Regions from separate parts of the Halomonas sp. DN3 genome, predicted to be linked through region 2. Evidence: predicted binding sites of a transcription regulator. Region 2 holds the regulator's gene; the other holds the start of a gene.
What was found. The regulator PhoB, encoded in region 2, activates phosphate uptake and scavenging genes when phosphate is short. The targets are predictions, from matches to a motif close to TGTCATANNNNTGTCANA.
Positions count from the first base shown of each region.

Region 1: NKF27_RS03600 (DUF6482 family protein) is a predicted target of PhoB. The motif match lies at 4,728-4,745, and genes of this name have one in related genera.

Region 1 covers NZ_CP099965.1:781,435-790,448, reverse strand. Annotated here, with positions in the region: gene NKF27_RS03635 (monovalent cation/H+ antiporter subunit D) at 1-1,138, shown strand, start outside; gene NKF27_RS03630 (Na+/H+ antiporter subunit E) at 1,135-1,635, shown strand; gene NKF27_RS03625 (K+/H+ antiporter subunit F) at 1,629-1,898, shown strand; gene NKF27_RS03620 (Na+/H+ antiporter subunit G) at 1,914-2,297, shown strand; gene hemH (ferrochelatase) at 2,389-3,459, opposite strand; gene NKF27_RS03610 (hypothetical protein) at 3,568-3,726, shown strand; gene NKF27_RS03605 (thiol-disulfide oxidoreductase DCC family protein) at 3,723-4,103, shown strand; gene NKF27_RS03600 (DUF6482 family protein) at 4,246-4,548, opposite strand; gene NKF27_RS03595 (hypothetical protein) at 4,946-5,239, opposite strand; gene dnaB (replicative DNA helicase) at 5,318-6,706, opposite strand; gene rplI (50S ribosomal protein L9) at 6,916-7,362, opposite strand; gene NKF27_RS03580 (hypothetical protein) at 7,379-8,230, opposite strand; gene rpsR (30S ribosomal protein S18) at 8,241-8,468, opposite strand; gene rpsF (30S ribosomal protein S6) at 8,514-8,885, opposite strand.
Region 2 covers NZ_CP099965.1:4,825,707-4,834,720, forward strand. Annotated here, with positions in the region: gene NKF27_RS20845 (chorismate lyase) at 1-587, shown strand, start outside; gene ubiA (4-hydroxybenzoate octaprenyltransferase) at 851-1,744, shown strand; gene phoB (phosphate regulon transcriptional regulator PhoB) at 1,859-2,548, shown strand; gene phoR (phosphate regulon sensor histidine kinase PhoR) at 2,609-3,937, shown strand; gene NKF27_RS20865 (YnfA family protein) at 4,019-4,354, opposite strand; gene cysZ (sulfate transporter CysZ) at 4,557-5,285, opposite strand; gene phoU (phosphate signaling complex protein PhoU) at 5,425-6,159, opposite strand; gene pstB (phosphate ABC transporter ATP-binding protein PstB) at 6,192-6,965, opposite strand; gene pstA (phosphate ABC transporter permease PstA) at 7,052-8,617, opposite strand; gene NKF27_RS20890 (ABC transporter permease subunit) at 8,614-9,014, opposite strand, start outside.

The sequences.
Region 1 (9,014 bases), 850 kb from region 2:
CCTGACCGGCGACCTGTTCAACCTGTTCGTGTTCTTCGAGGTGCTGCTGCTGGCCTCCTACGCCCTGCTGGTCCACGGTGGTGGCAAGGCTCGCATCCAGTCGGCGGTCCACTACGCCGTGCTCAACCTGGCCGGATCGGCGCTGTTCCTGTTCGCCGTGGGGCTGCTGTACGGGGCTACCGGCACCCTCAACATGGCGGACATGGCCCAGGCGGTGAGTCAGCTGCCGGGAGAGCGTCAGGGCATGGTCGTCGCCGGCGCCCTGCTGCTGCTGGTGGTATTTGGCCTCAAGGCGGCGGTACTGCCACTGTATTTCTGGCTCCCGCGGGCCTACGCCAGCGCGCCGCCGCCGGTGGCCGCCCTGTTTGCGGTGATGACCAAGATCGGCGTCTACGCCATCCTGCGGGTCTACTGGCTGGTCTTCGGCGACCAGGCAGGTCCCCTGGAGGCGCTTGAGCAGAGCTGGGTGTGGTGGCTTTCGCTCGGCACCCTGGCGATTGCCGGTGTCGGCGTGCTGGCCGCCCGCGACCTGCGTCTGCTGGTGGCCTATCTGGTGCTGGTATCGGTGGGCACCCTGCTCGCCGGCGTCGGCATGCGCTCCCCCGAGGCGGTATCGGGCCTCCTGTTCTATCTGGTGCACACCACCCTGGTCACCGGCGGGCTGTTCCTGCTGGCGGACATGATCGGCGTCCAGCGTGGCAAGGCCGGTACCCGCCTGGTGCGCGGCCGGATACCGCGCAACGCCACGGCGCTGGGCCTGATGTTCCTGATCGGGTCCATGGCGGTGGCGGGCCTGCCTCCGCTGTCCGGGGCGCTGGGCAAGGTCATGCTGATGAACGCCGGCGACAGCGCCCAACGTCTCTGGTTCTGGCCTCTGCTGCTGGCCACCGGCCTGTGCGCCATCGTGGCGCTGTCGCGGGCAGGGTCCACCCTGTTCTGGCGTAGCCAGGCCAGCGATGACGGCGATTCGCTGTCCCCCTGGCAGTGGGCGGGCACCGGCTGGCTGCTGGCATCGTCGCCGTTGCTGGTGATCCTGGCCGGCCCCCTGGCCGGCTACACCGAGGCCACGGCAGAACAGTTGAGCGACCCGCAACCGATGATTCAGGCCGTTCTGATCGATCAGGGAGACGCCCAATGAACCGACGCACTCGCTCACTACTGCCGACACCGCTGCTCAGCCTGCTGCTGCTGGTCGTGTGGCTGTTGCTGGTCAACACGGTCTCGGTCGGTCACCTGCTGCTTGGCGGCTTTCTGGCCGTGCTCATCCCCTGGCTGACCTACCCCTTCTGGGACATGCAGCCCGGTGTAAAGAAGCCCTGGAAACTGCTGCGCTTCTTCTTCCGGGTGATCGGTGACATCGTGGTGGCCAACATGCAGGTGGCCTGGATCATCATCAATCCCTGGCGCCGCACTCGGCCCCACTTCGTCGAGTATCCGCTGATGCTCGAGGAGCGATTCACCATCACCCTGCTGGCCAGCACCATCACCCTGACCCCAGGGACGGTGTCGGCCAACCTGCGCATGGACGGCAAGACGCTGCTGATCCACGCTCTGGACGTGCGTGACGAACAGACCCTGATCCGCACCATCCGCGAACGCTACGAGCAGCCGCTGAAGGAGATCTTCGAATGCTAGACACCGCCTTGACCATCAGTTTGGCGCTGGTCTGCCTGGCGCTGCTGCTGAACCTGTTTCGCCTGACCGTGGGCCCGGACATGCCCGACAGGATACTGGCGCTAGATACCATGTACGTGAACTCCATCGCCCTGATCATCCTGATGGGAGTGTGGCTCAACTCCAAGACCTACTTCGAAGCCGCGCTGCTGATCGCGCTGCTCGGCTTCATCAGCACCATTGCCGTCTGCAAGTATCTGCTGCGCGGCGATATCATCGAGTAACTTCGGGAGAATTCCATGTTCTACGTCATTCTCGAGGGGCTGATCTCGGTGCTGCTGATCGCCGGCGGGCTGTTTGCCTTCATCGGCTCGCTGGGCATGGCCCACCTGCGGGACTTCTACATGCGTCTGCACGGCCCGACCAAGGCCACCACCCTGGGCATGGGCTGCATCCTGTCCGGCTCCATGGTGTACTTCAGCGCCACCCAGGAAGGCACCCACCTGCAGGAGATGCTGATCACCCTGTTCCTGTTCATCACCGCCCCGGTAAGCGCCCACATGCTGGCCAAGACAGGCCTGCACCAGCGCCTCAAGTATCTGGACAAGACCCGCGGCAAGCCGCTCGAATTCCGTGAGGAAGAGGTTGGGGATAAGCCGGTGCCCCACCCCGACCGAGACTAAAAGCCTAGCTTCACGCAAGCCAGACACGAAACGGGCAGCCCATGGGCTGCCCGTTTCGTGTCTGCCTATCGTGGCGCGGAAGGCCGAGCGATCAGATCCAGCCGCCCAGTTCGCGCTTGACGATATTGGCCAGCACCGCGATATGGTCGTCGCGATCGTTGAGACACGGAATGTAGATGAAGTGCTCGCCGCCGGCCTCCATGAAGGCGTCGCGGATCTCTTCCTCGATCTCTTCCAGGGTCTCCACGCAGTCGGCGCTGAAGGCGGGGGACAGTACGGCGATACTCTTGTGACCCTGACGCGCCAGCTCCGCCACCTTGTCGACGGTGGCGGGGCCCACCCATTCTTCAGGCCCGAACTTGGACTGGAAGGCGGTGACCACTTCGTCCTCGGCGTGCCCCAGCCGTTCGCGCAGCAGCCGCGTGGTCTTCCTGCACTGACAGTAGTAGGGGTCGCCTTCCTCCAGAAAGCGCTTGGGTACGCCGTGATAGGACGCCACCACCACCGAAGGCTGGTGCGTCTCGTTCTCCAGGCGTTCGCTGACCGAGGCGGCCAGGGCCTCGATGTAGCCCGGCTCGTCGAAGTAGGCCGGCACCGTTCGCACCGATGGCTGCCACTTGCGCTTCATCAGCTGACGGAAGAACTGATCGCAGGCGGTGGCGGTGGTGGGCGAGCCGTACTGGGGATACAGCGGGAAGAACAGGATACGCCGACATCCCTTCTCCTCCAGCTCCTTGAGCGCCTTGTCGGTGGAAGGATTGCCGTAGCGCATGCCGAAGCTGACCTCGATCGAGTCCCCCAGCTCAGCGCGCAGCCGCGTCGACAGCTTCTCGCTCTGGCTTCTGGTGATGGTCAGCAATGGACTCTCGTCCTTGTCGGTGTTCCAGATGCTGCGATAGGCCGCCCCGGAGGCAAATGGCCGGCGACTCAGGATGATCAACTGCAGCAGCGGCTGCCAGAGCCAGCGCGGATAGTCGACCACCCGCTGGTCCGACAGAAATTCGCTGAGATAGCGGCGCATGGACCAGTAGTCGGTATCGTCCGGCGTACCCAGGTTGGCGACCAGCACACCAATCTTTTCATGTGCGACGGCAGGATGGTCGACCGGCGCCTGCTCCGGGCGATGGGCCTCCACCACTGAGGGGGGAACGGACTGATCCATGAAGGTGACTTCCTCTTGGTAGCGAATGCACAAAGCCTATCACCGGTGGGTATCAGGCTCGAATGAAGTGTTACTATGAAGAAGATTTGTACAATCTTTGGTTAACCCATGTCCAGATCCTTGATCCTGATCACCGGCGACCCGTTGAGCCTGGACCTCGGACTCTTGCAGACCGCTGGCGACAACGACGTCGTCGCGCTGTGCGAACCGAGCTACGGTCTGGGTTCGCACCGCGATGGCTATCGCCCTCAGGGAGCATCTACATGAGCCCATTCGAGTCACTCGCCACACCGCTTGCGCTGTTTCATGACGGCCAGTGCCCGCTATGCCGCAAGGAGATCGCCTGGCTGAGGCGGCATCCACGCAGTCAGCTGATCCGCTTTATCGATATCCGCGAGGACGATTTTTCCGCCGAGGCCTGGGGCCAGCGCTTCGATGACATGCTGGGCAAGCTGCACCTGCGCGACGCCACGGGTCACTGGTTCATCGGCATGGACGCCAGTCGTGCGCTCTATGCAACGCTGGGTCATCGCCGCTGGGTTCGGCTAAGCAGCGTGCCCGGAGTGCGTGGATTGCTGAACATTGGCTATCTAGGCTTCGCCAGACTGCGACCCTGGCTAACAGGGCATCAAAGGAAGCGATAAGGCAGGTCGACACCACCACGGGCCCTGGCAGCTTGCGCCAGGGACTTGTTCGGTGTGCGTGAATACTTCAGCGGTGAGGCAGGGACGGCGAAACTGCCGTCATGAAAGGTTCCAGCACCAGGACGGCGTGGAACGGCATTACTCAAAACACCAGGGGCATACGCGAGGCCAGCGGCTCTGCATAGTGGGCCTCGCGACCGATCACCTCGTCGTGGGCCACGTGCTGGACCAGATAGGCGCGGTGGATACCAGCACGCTTGAGTTCCAGGTAGACGTCATCCAGCGAGCGGAACAGTACCGGCTTGCCGCGGCGGCAGAGCATCTTGCGGGCACCTTCCACGTCTTCCAGTTCGACCTGGTAGAAGCGGCTGCCGGCATGGCCGATCACGCGAATCTCGAAGTTGTCGTGGCGGCCGACGAAGGCCTTGAGATCATTAATTTCCATCGTATCTTTCGCCTCTTTTCATCCTGTCGCGACGGGGTTCCTGTGACCTCCGCCTTCCTTATGTGACGACACAGCAGCGACGAGCGCGCCGACGTTATCTCGGCAGTTCATGTCGCTCGTTCGACCATCCCTGTGCCGCGCATGTGACTCTCTGATCATGGCACAGCCTGGGCCCTGAGGGTGACATTCCCGTGACGGTGTGAAGAATTTCTCGGACCTGGATACATATCGGCCGTTTCGCGCGCGCAACGGGTTAAACGACCGCGGTGCTCGCGGCGCGGGGAAGAGCATCTTCAGGGGCAGACGGCGCCTGCGTAGGGGGGAATAGAGAGCTTGAAGGAGACAAAACGAAGGCCCGCGACACGAATGCTCGCGGGCGACGGATCCGGCGGTGAGACTACTGGTAGTCGGAGGGATCGATGGCCTTGCCCAGGGAGTTGCGGTCGACCCAGTTTCCGGCCTTTGTTTCCTTGTAGCGAAACACCACCTTGTCACCGATCTGCACCGGCAGCTCGGAGTCTTCTGTCTGGTAGCTGTAGTCAACGCCGTCCACTACCAGGTGATAGCGATACAGATCGGGCATGCCGAGCCATTCCTTGAACGGGCCTTCCCGCTCCACCGAGGTCAATTCGCCACGGGCTTCCAGCTTGGGCGCGCGACGGCGATTGCCGCGTCGAAATCCGCCTGCCATGTCAGGTCTCCTTCACTGTGTCTGTCGAAATCGCAAGGGGCGGCATTATACGAGCCCGTCGGTCAGGCTCAAGCACGTTTATTCGCCGAAGGTATCACCGTAGCTGTCCGGCGCCAGATCCTCGAAGCGGGTGTACTTACCGATAAAGGCCATATGCACCGTCCCGATGGGACCATTACGTTGCTTGCCGATGATGAATTCGGCGAGCCCCTTGTTGTCGGGATTATCCGGATTGTAGACCTCATCACGATAGACGAAACCGATCAGGTCGGCGTCCTGCTCGATGGCCCCGGATTCACGCAGGTCCGACATCACCGGACGTTTGTTGGGGCGCTGCTCCAGCGAGCGGTTGAGCTGCGACAGCGCAATCACCGGGCAGCCGAACTCCTTGGCAAGCCCCTTGAGCGAGCGCGAGATCTCCGAAATCTCGCCGGTACGGTTGTCACCGAACCCCGGCACCTGCATCAACTGAAGGTAGTCGATCATGATCATCGCCAGGTTGCCGTGCTCGCGCACCACGCGACGCACCCGTGAGCGCATCTCGTTGGGCGACAGCGCAGCGGTGTCATCGATGAACAGTTGCTTGTCCTTGAGCAGGTTGACCGCCGAGGTCAACCTCGGCCAGTCCTCGTCCTCGAGCTGACCGGAGCGCACTCGGGTCTGGTCGATACGCCCGAGTGACGACAGCATGCGCAGCATGATCGAGTCCGCCGGCATCTCCATGGAGAACACCATCACCGGCTTGTCGCTGGACACCACCGCGTGCTCCACCAGGTTCATGGCGAAGGTGGTCTTGCCCATGGACGGGCGGCCGGCGACGATCACCAGGTCGGAGGGCTGCAGCCCGGAGGTCATGTCATCGAGATCGCGAAAGCCGGTCGACAGGCCGGTCATCTCGCCTTTCATGTTGAACAGCTCGTCGATGCGATCGACGGCCTTGGTCAGCAGCTCGCTCATGCCGATGGGGCCGCCGGCCTTGGGGCGGTCCTCGCTGATCTGGAACACCAGCCGCTCGGCCTCGTTGACCAGCTCATCGGCAGGACGCCCATTGGGGCTGAAGGCGCCGTCGGCGATCTGGTTGGCCGCCTGGATCAGCTTTCTCAGGGTGGCGCGTTCGCGCACGATGTCGCCATAGGCGCGGATATTGCTGGCCGAGGGAGTGTTGCGGGCCAGCTCCGCCAGGTAGGCGAGCCCGCCCACGGTGTCGAGCTGGTCGCGCCCCTCCAGGGCCTCGGACAGGGTCACCACGTCCAGCGGACGGCTCGACTCGGCCAGCGCCACCATGGCGTTGAACACCAGGCGATGCTCGTAGCGATAGAAGTCGTCGGCCACCAGCCGGTCGGCGATATTGTCCCAGGCCTGATTGTCGAGCATCAGGCCACCCAGCACCGACTGCTCGGCCTCCACCGAGTGCGGCGGAACCTTCAGCGCCGCGGCTTCACGATCGATGGTCTGGACGTCACTCATGCGCTTGTCTCTTCGCTGTTGTTCACGGCGCCATGCCACTGGATCCAGGCTGTGTCCGAAAAGTCGACGAGCGCAGCCACTCTCCAGACAAGCCTTAGTCTACCCGAAGCCGGGTCCGTCGCACGATCACCCGTGCGGGCGATCGCGAGCCACAAAAAAGGGCGCGGGATGTGACTCCCGCGCCCTTGCCACTGCCGTGGGAGACGACCTTACTCGGCCACCACCACCACGCGCACGGTGGCGTCGACGTCGGCATGCAGGTGCAGCACGATGTCGTATTCGCCGGTCTGGCGGATCGGGCCTTCCGGCATGCGGACTTCGCTCTTGGCGACGTCGATACCGGCGCTGGAGATCGCCTCGGCCAGGTCACGCGGACCGATGGAACCGAACAGCTTGCCTTCGTCGCCAGACTTGGCGACCAGAGACAGCTCGATGTCGTTGAGCTGCTCGGCGCGAGCTTCGGCTTCGGCCTTGCGCTCGGCGGCCTGAGCTTCGAGCTCGGCACGCTGGGCTTCAAAGGCAGCGATGTTGTCCTTGGTGGCCGGCACGGCGAGACCGTAGGGCACCAGGTAGTTGCGGCCGTAACCAGGCTTGACGGTGACCTTGTCACCGAGACCGCCCAGCTTGCCAATGTTGTCGAGCAGAATGACTTCCATCTCGTAAACCTCTATGTCAGTTGCTGTGACCCAGACGCCCGCGGAAGTCCGCGAAGGTATCGATCAGGGCCACAACCAGCACGATGAGAATCATGGGCCAGGTGGTGATCAGCAGCAGATAGAACGCGACCAGCCACAACCCGTTCATTCCCTTACGTCCAACTACACCATGTGTCAGGCCGATGCCTGCCATCAGCAGCGGAATCCAGGCCAGCATGCCGATCCCGGGGAGCCCCAGCAGGGTGCCGGCGATCACCAGCACCACCAACAGGATCAGCTCCCTCGGGGTGAGCCGCAGGGCGTGGAACTCTTCCCGGAAACCTCCCGGGTTGTAGAGCCCCGCCTGCCAGCTGCGTGCCAGGGCCAGACAGGCCACCGCAGCGAGCATCACCACCAGACCGGTGACACCGCTGATGACCAGTTCGGCCAGCCGACTGGCGTCGAGTCCCTGGGCAGCCAGCTCGTCGAGCATGGCGGCCACCTCGGAGGAACTCTGGCGCAGCTGCTCCAGCATCAGGGCGGTGTCCGCCTTGGGCAGGAACACCCCCAGCTGGATCATCGCGGCGCCGGCCAGCGACCCCAGGATCAGTGCCTCGCCCCAGCGCATGCGGGAGCGCAGCACGATGGCCATCAACAACGCCAGCAGGGTGGTCGCCAGAGGGATCGGATCCCCCTGCGTCCACCACCAGCCAGCCGGCACTGCTGCTGCTGCGATCACCGGCATCGCCGGTGCCATGCCCTTGCGCAAGGTCACCAGAGCGGCAATCGCCGCCCCGAACCAGAACAGCCAGGGCACCGCAGATGCCACCAGAGCGACCAGCGCCGCCTGGGGCATGCCTTTCATCGACCATCGGGCGACAGGCAGCATCGGCGACGACTTACTGGTGGCTGTCGGTGTAAGGCAGCAGGGCCAGGTAGCGTGCGCGCTTGATCGCGGTGGACAGCTGGCGCTGGTAACGGGCCTTGGTACCGGTGATGCGGCTGGGAACGATCTTGCCGGTCTCGGTGATGTAGGCCTTGAGCGTGTCCAGATCCTTGTAGTCGATCTGCTTCACGCCTTCAGCGGTGAAACGGCAAAACTTGCGGCGACGGAAAAAGCGTGCCATGGAAAGACTCCTTATACGTGCGTTGCAGAGCTAGTGATGCGCGGCTCAGGCGGATTCAGCGGTGCGCGGCTTTTCTTCGCGACGGGCACGCTTCTCTTCCACCGGCTTCATCATCGGAGACGCTTCGGTGATGGCTTCCTTGCAGCGCACCACCAGGCTGCGAATGATGGCGTCGTTGAAACGGAAGATGTTCTCGATTTCCTCGAGGGTCTCGCCGCTGCACTCGACGTTCATCAGCACGTAGTGAGCCTTGTGGATCTTGTTGATCGGGTAGGCCAGGTGACGGCGGCCCCAATCCTCGAGACGGTGAACAGTACCGGCGTTCTCGGTGACGATGCTGGTGTAGCGCTCGACCATGGCCGGAACCTGCTCACTCTGGTCCGGGTGGACCATGAAGACGATCTCGTAGTGACGCATGGATTCTCCTTTCGGTTTGGCAGCTTCCGCAGGGGCCTGAGTAGTCTCGGCGCCGGGGGAAGCAAGGAGTGAATAACAATTAGCCTGTCCCGCGCAGAACGCACGGGCGCCCAGATTCTACGGAGTTGT
Region 2 (9,014 bases):
AACCGGGTAATCCCGCGCCAGCCACAGCCTCTTCGCCGAATGCCGAAGCGGCCGATATCGTCGACCCCGGCTGGGTGTCGCTGGCCTCCGGTGGCATCGCGGTGCCCGCTGGCTGGCACGCCTGGCTGGCCTCGCGGGACTCCCTGACCGAACGCCTGATCGAGGCGGCAGGCGCCGGGCACTTTCGCGTACGCCTGCTGGCGGAGGCCAAGGGCCTGCCGTGGCCTGACGAGGCTCGCGTGCTGGGCCTGGCCAGCGACGAGCAGGCCTGGCTGCGCGAGGTCGCCCTGTGCGTGAACGAGGAGCCCTGGGTGGTGGCGCGCAGCGTGGCACCGATCGTCGAGCGTCACGACGCTCCCTTCGAAGGCCTCGGCGAGACCTCTCTCGGCAGCTGGCTGTTTCGCCAGCCCGATCTCGAGCGCAGCGCCATTCAGATCAGCCACATCACGCGGCCGATCCACGGCTATACCGGGCTGTGGCAACGCCGCTCGGTATTTCGTCACAGCGGCTGGGTGCTGCTGGTGCAGGAGAGCTTTATGCCGGCCATGGGCCGGGCGTTGTCGCTGCCGGCCTCTGCCACCGGCTGACTCCCTGTTGTCGCCCGCTTCGGACACCGAGGCGCCAACCATGGCGTGGGCTGACGGTAGCCCGCCGAAGCCCTGTACGGATGATGATGGCCTGCTGGTCTTGTCGTGCCGGTCGAGCCTGGCTGGGCTCGCCTTGCTGGTCATGGCCGTCGGCTCGCGCTAGGCTGCGCCAAGGCTTCTCGGCGATGTTTCTCCGAGGAGCGTCTGTTGCCCGACTTACGCCTTATTTTCGCCTGACCTGCGCCAGAGCATGAGAGAGACCGATGGATCGTTCGCTGCTGCGTCCCCCTGGATACCTGAACCGAATTCCCGACTTTCTGGCGCTGATGCGTCTGGATCGCCCCATCGGTACCTGGCTGTTGATGTGGCCGACCCTGTGGGCGCTGTGGGTGGCCTCCGAGGGCATTCCGGCCCGTGACACCCTGCTGATCTTCGTCGCCGGCGTCTACCTGATGCGAGCGGCGGGCTGCGTGGTCAACGACTACGCCGATCGCCACTTCGATGGCCACGTCAAACGCACCAGGAACCGACCGCTGGCTACCGGCCGCATCAGTGAGCGGGAGGCCAAGGTGCTGTTCGTGTGTCTGCTGGGATCGGCCTTCGCGCTGGTCTGGCTGACCAACGGCTTTACCGTGTGGCTGTCGTTGATCGGAGCGGTGCTGGCCGCCAGCTATCCCTTCATGAAGCGCTACACCCACTTCCCCCAGGTAGTGCTGGGCGCGGCCTTCTCCTGGGCCATTCCGATGGCCTTCGGCGCGGTGCTCGGCGAAGTCCCGATGGTCGCCTGGCTGCTGTTTACCGCCAACGTGCTGTGGACGGTGGCCTACGACACCGAATACGCCATGGTCGACCGCGACGACGACCTCAAGATCGGCATCAAGTCCACCGCGGTACTGTTCGGTCGCTGGGATACCCGCATCATTGCGCTATTGCAGCTGGCTACCCTGGGGCTGCTGGCCTGGGCCGGCAGCCTGCTGGCGCTGGGCGGCTTCTTCTGGCTCGGCTGGCTGGCCATGGGCGCGACCTTTGTCCACCAGCAGCGGCTGATCAAGAGCCGTGACCGCGACCGTTGCTTCCAGGCCTTTCTCAACAACCACTGGTCGGGCCTATTGCTGTTCGCCGGACTCGGACTGAGCCTCTATCCCTCCCTCGGGTGAGGGAAATGCCCGTCTCGGTCGCTCGACAATGGATACAATGTCATCTAATTGTCACATTGACGTGGTGTCATTTGTCACCGTCGAGTGTAAGACCCTGACCAAGAGGCTCCCGGGATGACCGCCAAGACCGTACTGATCGTCGATGACGAAGCCCCGATCCGCGAAATGATCGCGGTGGCGCTGGAAATGGCCGACTACCGGGTGCTCGAGGCGGACAATGCTCAGGCCGCCCACGCCATCATCGTCGATGACCAGCCAGACCTGCTGCTGCTGGACTGGATGATGCCGGGCACCAGCGGCATCGAACTGGCCCGCCGGCTCAAGCGCGAGGAAACCACCGCAGAGCTGCCGATCATCCTGCTCACCGCCAAAGGTGAGGAGGACAACAAGATCCAGGGCCTCGAAGCCGGCGCGGACGACTACATCACCAAGCCATTCTCGCCGCGAGAACTGGTGGCCAGACTCAAGGCAGTGCTGCGCCGCGCCACTCCGCGGGGCGTCGAGGACCCGGTGGAGGTGGAAGGCCTCAAGCTCGACCCGGTCAGCCATCGCGTCAGCGTCGACGGCAAGTCACTGGACATGGGCCCCACCGAATATCGCCTGCTGCAGTTCTTCATGACCCACCAGGAGCGCGCCTACACCCGTGGCCAGTTGCTCGATCAGGTCTGGGGTGGCAACGTCTACGTGGAAGAACGTACCGTCGACGTGCATATCCGCCGCCTGCGCAAGGCCCTGGGGGAACCCCATCAGCAACTGATCCAGACCGTACGCGGTACCGGTTATCGCTTTTCGGCCAAGGTCTGAGCGAGCCATCGACGCAACGCAGCACCAGGAGGGATGAGGTGAACGGAGCCGAGAACTGACGTGGGTCGTCTGTGGAGACGAGAAGTCTGGCGCCTGGCCGTGCTGGTGGGTCTCGGCGCCTTGCTGGGCTGGCCCTTCTCGCTGTCCAGCGTAGGCATCGGCCTGGGCCTGGCGCTTGGGCTCAGCTATCACCTGCGCAACCTGCACGCGATGCACGACTGGCTGACCCACCGCCCCCAGCAGGAACCTCCCACCGCCAGTGGCCTGTGGGGCGAGCTGTTCGATCGCCTCTATCGCTACCAGAAAGGCCAGCGGATCACCCAGCGCCGCCTGCGCTCGACCCTGCAGCGTATCCAGGAATCGTCCGAGGCGATGCGCGACAGCGTGGTGATGCTCGATCGCCACGGCGACCTGGAGTGGTGGAACAGCTCTGCCGAGCGCATGCTCGGCCTGAAGCCGGCGCTGGACCGCGGCCAGCACATCACCAACCTGCTGCGCGACCCGCGCTTCGTCGGCTACTTCAATGCCCGTGACTACCGCGAACCGCTGAGCCTGCCCTCCCCCATCGACGAGAACATGATCCTGCAGTTCCAGATCACCCTGTACGGTGACGATGAACGCCTGGTCATGGCCCGCGATATCACCCGTCTGCATCGCCTGGAACAGATGCGCCGCGACTTCGTCGCCAACGTCTCCCACGAGCTGCGCACGCCGTTGACCGTGCTCACCGGCTACCTGGAGACCTACAGCGACATGGCCGGCATGCTGCCGGAGCGGCTGGGCAAGGGGGTCGCCCAGATGCAGAGCCAGACGCGCCGCATGCAGAATCTGGTCAACGACCTGCTGCTGCTGTCACGACTCGAGAACGACCAGGGCGGCAGCGATCACGTTCGCCTCGACCCCACCACCCTGCTGCAGGCGGTCAAGCGCGACGCCGAGGCGTTGTCAGGCGGCCGCCAGCAGATCGAGGTCGTCGTCGAAGAATCGCGCAGTCTCACCGGCAGCGAGAAGGAGATGCACAGCGCGGTCTCCAACCTGGCCTTCAATGCGGTGCGCTACGCCGGTGACGGCGCCCATATCACGCTACGCTGGCGTGCCTACGGCGAAGGCGCCTGCCTCGAGGTGGAAGACGACGGCGAAGGCATCGATCCGAGGCACCTGCCACGCCTTACCGAACGCTTCTACCGGGTCGACAAGGGCCGCAGCACCGCCACCGGTGGTACCGGCCTGGGGCTTGCCATCGTCAAGCATGTGCTGCTGCGCCACGAGGCACGCCTGGATATCGACTCCCGACTCGGCGAGGGCGCAACCTTCCGCTGCATCTTTCCCTCGAGCCGGCTGGCAGCGGCCGACCCAGTGGCGCTCGGCCGCGCCGGCGCTGTGCACTAGGGCTTGTCTGAAAAGTGCCTGCGCTCGTCGACTTTTCGGACAGCGCCTAGGCCCCGCCAGAACGAACAGGGCGTGCTCCCATCAGCTCCTGGGCCCCAGCAGGATGACCGCGGCACCCACCAGACACAGCACTCCCCCGATCAGGTCCCAGCGATCCGGCAGGCGCTGCTCGACCCACCACAGCCAGCCCAGCGACGCCACGATGTAGACGCCCCCGTAGGCGGCAAAGGCACGCCCGGCGTAGTCGGCATCGGTCTGACTGAGCAGCCAGGCGAAGGCCACCAGACTCGCCACCGCGGGCAGCAGCCACCATGCCGAGGCGTCATCTCGCCACCAGCGCCACACCGCAAAGCAACCGGCGATCTCGGCCAGCGCCGCCGCGATATAGAGCAAAAGACTTGGCAACAGCGCCGTCATGGCCACTCCCTGCTATCCCCTTTTGACGCCGTACGTTCATCGACAGCGCCGACAGTGCTTCTCAACGCCTTACAACCAACAACAGCGCCGATAGCAGTGCTCAAACTGCTGCTCAACGCCTTACAACCAACAACAGCGCCAATAGCGGTGCTCAAACTGCTGCTCAACGCCTTACAACCAACAACAGCGCCGACAGTGCCTCTCAACGCCGAACCACCGGCAACTGCCGATAGTGCTGATCCCACATCAGCACCGCACCGGCCACGGCTCCGGGGATCAGAAACAGGTTGGCCAGCGGGATCCAGGTGATCAAGGTCACCAGGCCACCGAAGCTGAGACTCGGCCACCAGCGCGCCGACAGGCGCTTGCGCATATCGGCGAAGCTGACCTTGTTGTTGTCCATCGGGTAGTCGAGGTAGGTGATCGCCATGACCCAGGCGCTGAAGGCCGCCCATAACAGCGGCGCGATCAGGTTGACCACCGGAATCCAGCTCAGGATAAACAGCCCGATCATGCGCGGCAGGATATAGGCCAGCTTCAACAGCTCCCTGCCCAGGGCGTCGAGACCGGTCTTGAGCCAGCCACGATCATCGATGGGCTCGCGGCCGGTCAGCTCGACCTCGGCCCGGGCCGCCAGGAAGCCGTAGAAGGGGGCGGCGATCAGGTGGGTGACCAGGGTAAAGCTGAAGAACACGATCAGCACGAGGCTGACCACGAACAACGGCCAGATCAGCCAGTCGAGCCATTCCAGCCAGCTCGGCACCATGGCCATCCAGCTATCGAGCCAGCCACCGAACTCACCGAGCACGTAGCTGAGCATGCCGGCGTAGACCAGCAGGTTGACCAGAATGGGAAGAAACACATAACGACGCAGGCCCTGGCTATAGACCAGGCGGGTTCCGCGGCGGACCGCCTCGAGGGCATTCAGCATGACATCGATCCTTGGCAGTGGCTGAAGATGACAGTGCCCCAACGACATCGGGCCATCGTCTCGACGATGGCCCGATGCTCAGAGTGCAGGCAACGACCCTGACGGGGCCGGCCTATTGACGCCGCTCAGGGCGTCGAGGTCAAGACGTGCTGCTGTCGTCGAGCAGTTCCTGGTTGAGGTCGTCAGGGTCGATGTGACGGATATCCAGGCCCTTGACCAGATAGATGACGTACTCGGCCAGGTTGTTGGCGTGATCGCCGACACGCTCCAGCGCGCGCAGGATCCACATGATGCCCAGTACCGGAGAGATCGAACGCGCATCCTCCATCATGAAGGTCATCAGCGAGCGCATGGCGCTCTGATACTCGCTGTCGACCCGCTCGTCTTCCTGCACCACCTGCATCGCCAGTTCGGTGTCGAAACGCGCGAAGGAGGTCAGGGCGTCACGCATCATGTGACGCACGTGCTCGCTGATATTGCGCACCTCGACGAAGCCGCGGGTGCCGTTGTTGCCGTCGACCAGTTCGATGGCGTTGCGCGCGATCTTGCTGGCTTCGTCACCGATGCGCTCGAGATCCGACGCCGCACGAATCACCGCCAGTACCAGTCGCAGGTCAGAGGCCGCCGGCTGACGGCGTGCCAGCACGCGGGTGCACTCGTCGTCGATCTTGACCTGCATGTCATTGACCGCGCGGTCGTTGTCGACCACACGAGAGGCCAGTGCAGAGTCGGCGTCGAGCAACGAACTGACGGCATCCTGCACCTGCTTTTCCACCAGGCCACCCATGGCCATCAGGTGGGTCTTGAGTTCCTCGAGCTCATGATTGAACTGCCTCGAGATGTGCTGGCTGTGGGTATCGCTGGTGATATCCATGAAGGTCTCCTGAAGAAGCATGGAACGGGACGCTAGCCCACCATGCGTCCAGTGATGTAGTTTTCGGTGCGCCTCAGGCGCGGATGCGTGAACAGGGTGTCGGTCGGGCCGTACTCCACCAGCTCACCGTTGTGCAAAAACGCCGTATAGTCCGACACCCGCGCCGCCTGCTGCATGTTGTGGGTCACCAGCACCAGGGTCAGATGCGGCTTGAGTGTGCGAATCAGCTCCTCGATCTTCAGCGTCGAGATCGGATCCAGGGCCGAGGCCGGCTCGTCGAGCAACAGCACCTCAGGTTCCACCGCCAGGGTCCGGGCGATGACCAGACGCTGCTGCTGGCCTCCCGAGAGCGACCAGGCCGATGCCCGTAGACGCCCCTTGACCTCGTCCCACAGCGCCGCCGACTTCAGTGCCCATTCGACCACATCGTCGATGCGGCGCTTGCTCAAGCCTCCCTGCAGACGCAGGCCAAAGGCGACGTTGTCGTAGATCGACATGGGGAAGGGGTTCGGTGCCTGAAACACCATGCCCACCCGACGCCTGAGCTCGGCCACCGCCACCCTGGGGTCATGGATATCGTGGCCGTCCAGATGAATCTGGCCGTGACGACTGACGTCCTCATTGAGGTCGTGCAGGCGATTCAAGGCGCGCAACAGCGTCGACTTGCCGCAGCCCGACGGCCCGATAAAGGCCGTGACCCGATGGCGTGGAATGCGCAGGGTCAGATCCTTGAGCGCCGTCTTGCCGCCATAGGCCAGGGTCAAACCCTGGATATCCAGGCAGGTATCGGCCGCGGAAAACTCCATGACCGCCCCGCGTCGATTTCCCAGTCTTGCCTGGGCCAGCTGACGCTTGGGCAGCTCGCCATCGATGGACATTGCCTCTCCCTGCATCATCGGCGCACCGGGGCACCATGACGCTTACGCAAATAGTGACGCATGAATATTGCAGTCAGGTTAAGCACCAGAATCACCGTGACCAGCAGTAGCGCTGTGGCATACACCAGCGGCATCGCCGCCTGGACATCGCTGGAGTGAAAGGCCGCGTCATAGATGTGATACCCCAGGTGCATGAACTTCCTTTCAAGGTGGAGGAAGGGGAACTCCCCGTCCAGCGGCACCTGTGGCGCCAGCTTGGCGACCCCGACCAGCATCAGCGGCGCCACCTCACCGGCGGCCCGGGCCACCGCCAGGATCAGGCCGGTCAGCATCGCCGGCGTGGCCATCGGCAGCACCACCCGCGTCAAGGTCTCGAAGCGCGTGGCCCCAAGCGCCAGGGCGCCTTCACGCTGGTGCAGCGGGATCCGCGACAGACCTTCTTCGGTGGCCACGATCACCACCGGCAAGGTCAACAGCGCCAGGGTCAGCGAGGCCCACAGCAGTCCGCCGGTGCCGAAGGTCGGCGAGGGCAGCGTCGATTCAAAGAACCAGCGATCGATGCTGCCGCCGATGCCATAGACGAAGACCCCAAGTCCGAACACGCCGTAGACGATGGACGGCACCCCGGCCAGATTGCGCACGCCGATCCGGACCAGTCGGGTCAATCGACCCTGGTGGGCGACCTCATTGAGATAGACCGCCGCCAACACCCCGAAGGGCGTGACCAGAATCGACATCAACAGCACCATCAGGATGGTGCCGAAGATCGCCGGCCAGACGCCACCAGCGGTATTGGCGTCGCGTGGCCCCTGGGACAGAAACTGCCACAGCTCCCGCACCCAGTGGCCGAGTTTTTCATGCCAGGCCATGGCGTTGGGGCGCCAGGCCTCGAGTATCTCGGCAAGGGCTTGTTCCTGACGGCGCCCCTGACCATTCTCGAGCACCACCAGGTCACCCTGCATGCGCTGCTGAAGCTCACTGGCCCGGCGCTGCAGGTCGGCCAGACGTCGATCCTCCGAGCGGTGGCCATCCTGGTCTTCCATGCTGCGGATCAGCGGTAATATCTCGTCGTGGGTCAGACGCCGACGTTCGTCGCGCAGGGCATTGATCTCCTCCAGCCGAGACTCGAGCACCGTCCAGGCATCCGGACCGGTCAAGCGCTGATCACCCGACTGCAAGGCCACCAGACGCCCCAGAAAGGTGCCCCAGTGGCGCCGCTCCAGCACCACCAGATCCTCCGGCGTGGTGTCTTCGGTGATCTGGTCATTGGCGAGCCACCGCCAGATGCCACCGCCGTCATCACGATTGGCGGTCAGATAGCGCCGCTCCAGCCCCTGCCCGGAGGGCAGTTCGCGGGTCTCCAGGGGAACCCCTATCACCATCTCACCGCTCTTCAGGGTCAACTGGTGGACCGTCGCTGGCCAGAAATTGGCCAGGCCCTTGACGCTCAAGAGCACCAGCAAGGCCCCCAGCATGATCAGCGACAGCGCCACCGAGGCCGCTGCCAACCAGGCCCAGGGGCCCTCTCGGGTGCGCCGCTTGCCGGGCATGCCCACCGCGGTGTGGCCGGGAATCTTCATGCGTCCCCCTTACGCCGGGTAAAACGACGCTTCAGGCGGGCGCGCACCACCTCGGCCAGGGTGTTGACCAGAAAGGTGAAGGCAAACAGGGCCAGCGCCGCCAGCAGCAGCAGCCGATAGTGACTGCCCCCGGGTGCCGCTTCCGGCAGTTCGATGGCGATGCTCGAGGCCAGCGACCTCAAGCCATCCAGCGGGCTCGCCGTCATCAGCGCGCTGTTGCCGCTGGCCATCAGCACGATCATGGTCTCGCCCACGGCGCGCCCGGCGCCGATCATGATCGCCGAAAAGACACCGGGCAGCGCCACCGGCAGCATCACCCGGGTGAGCGTCTGCCAGCGGGTCGCGCCCATGGCCTGGGCGCCTTCGGCCAACTCCCGAGGCACATCGCTCAGCGCAT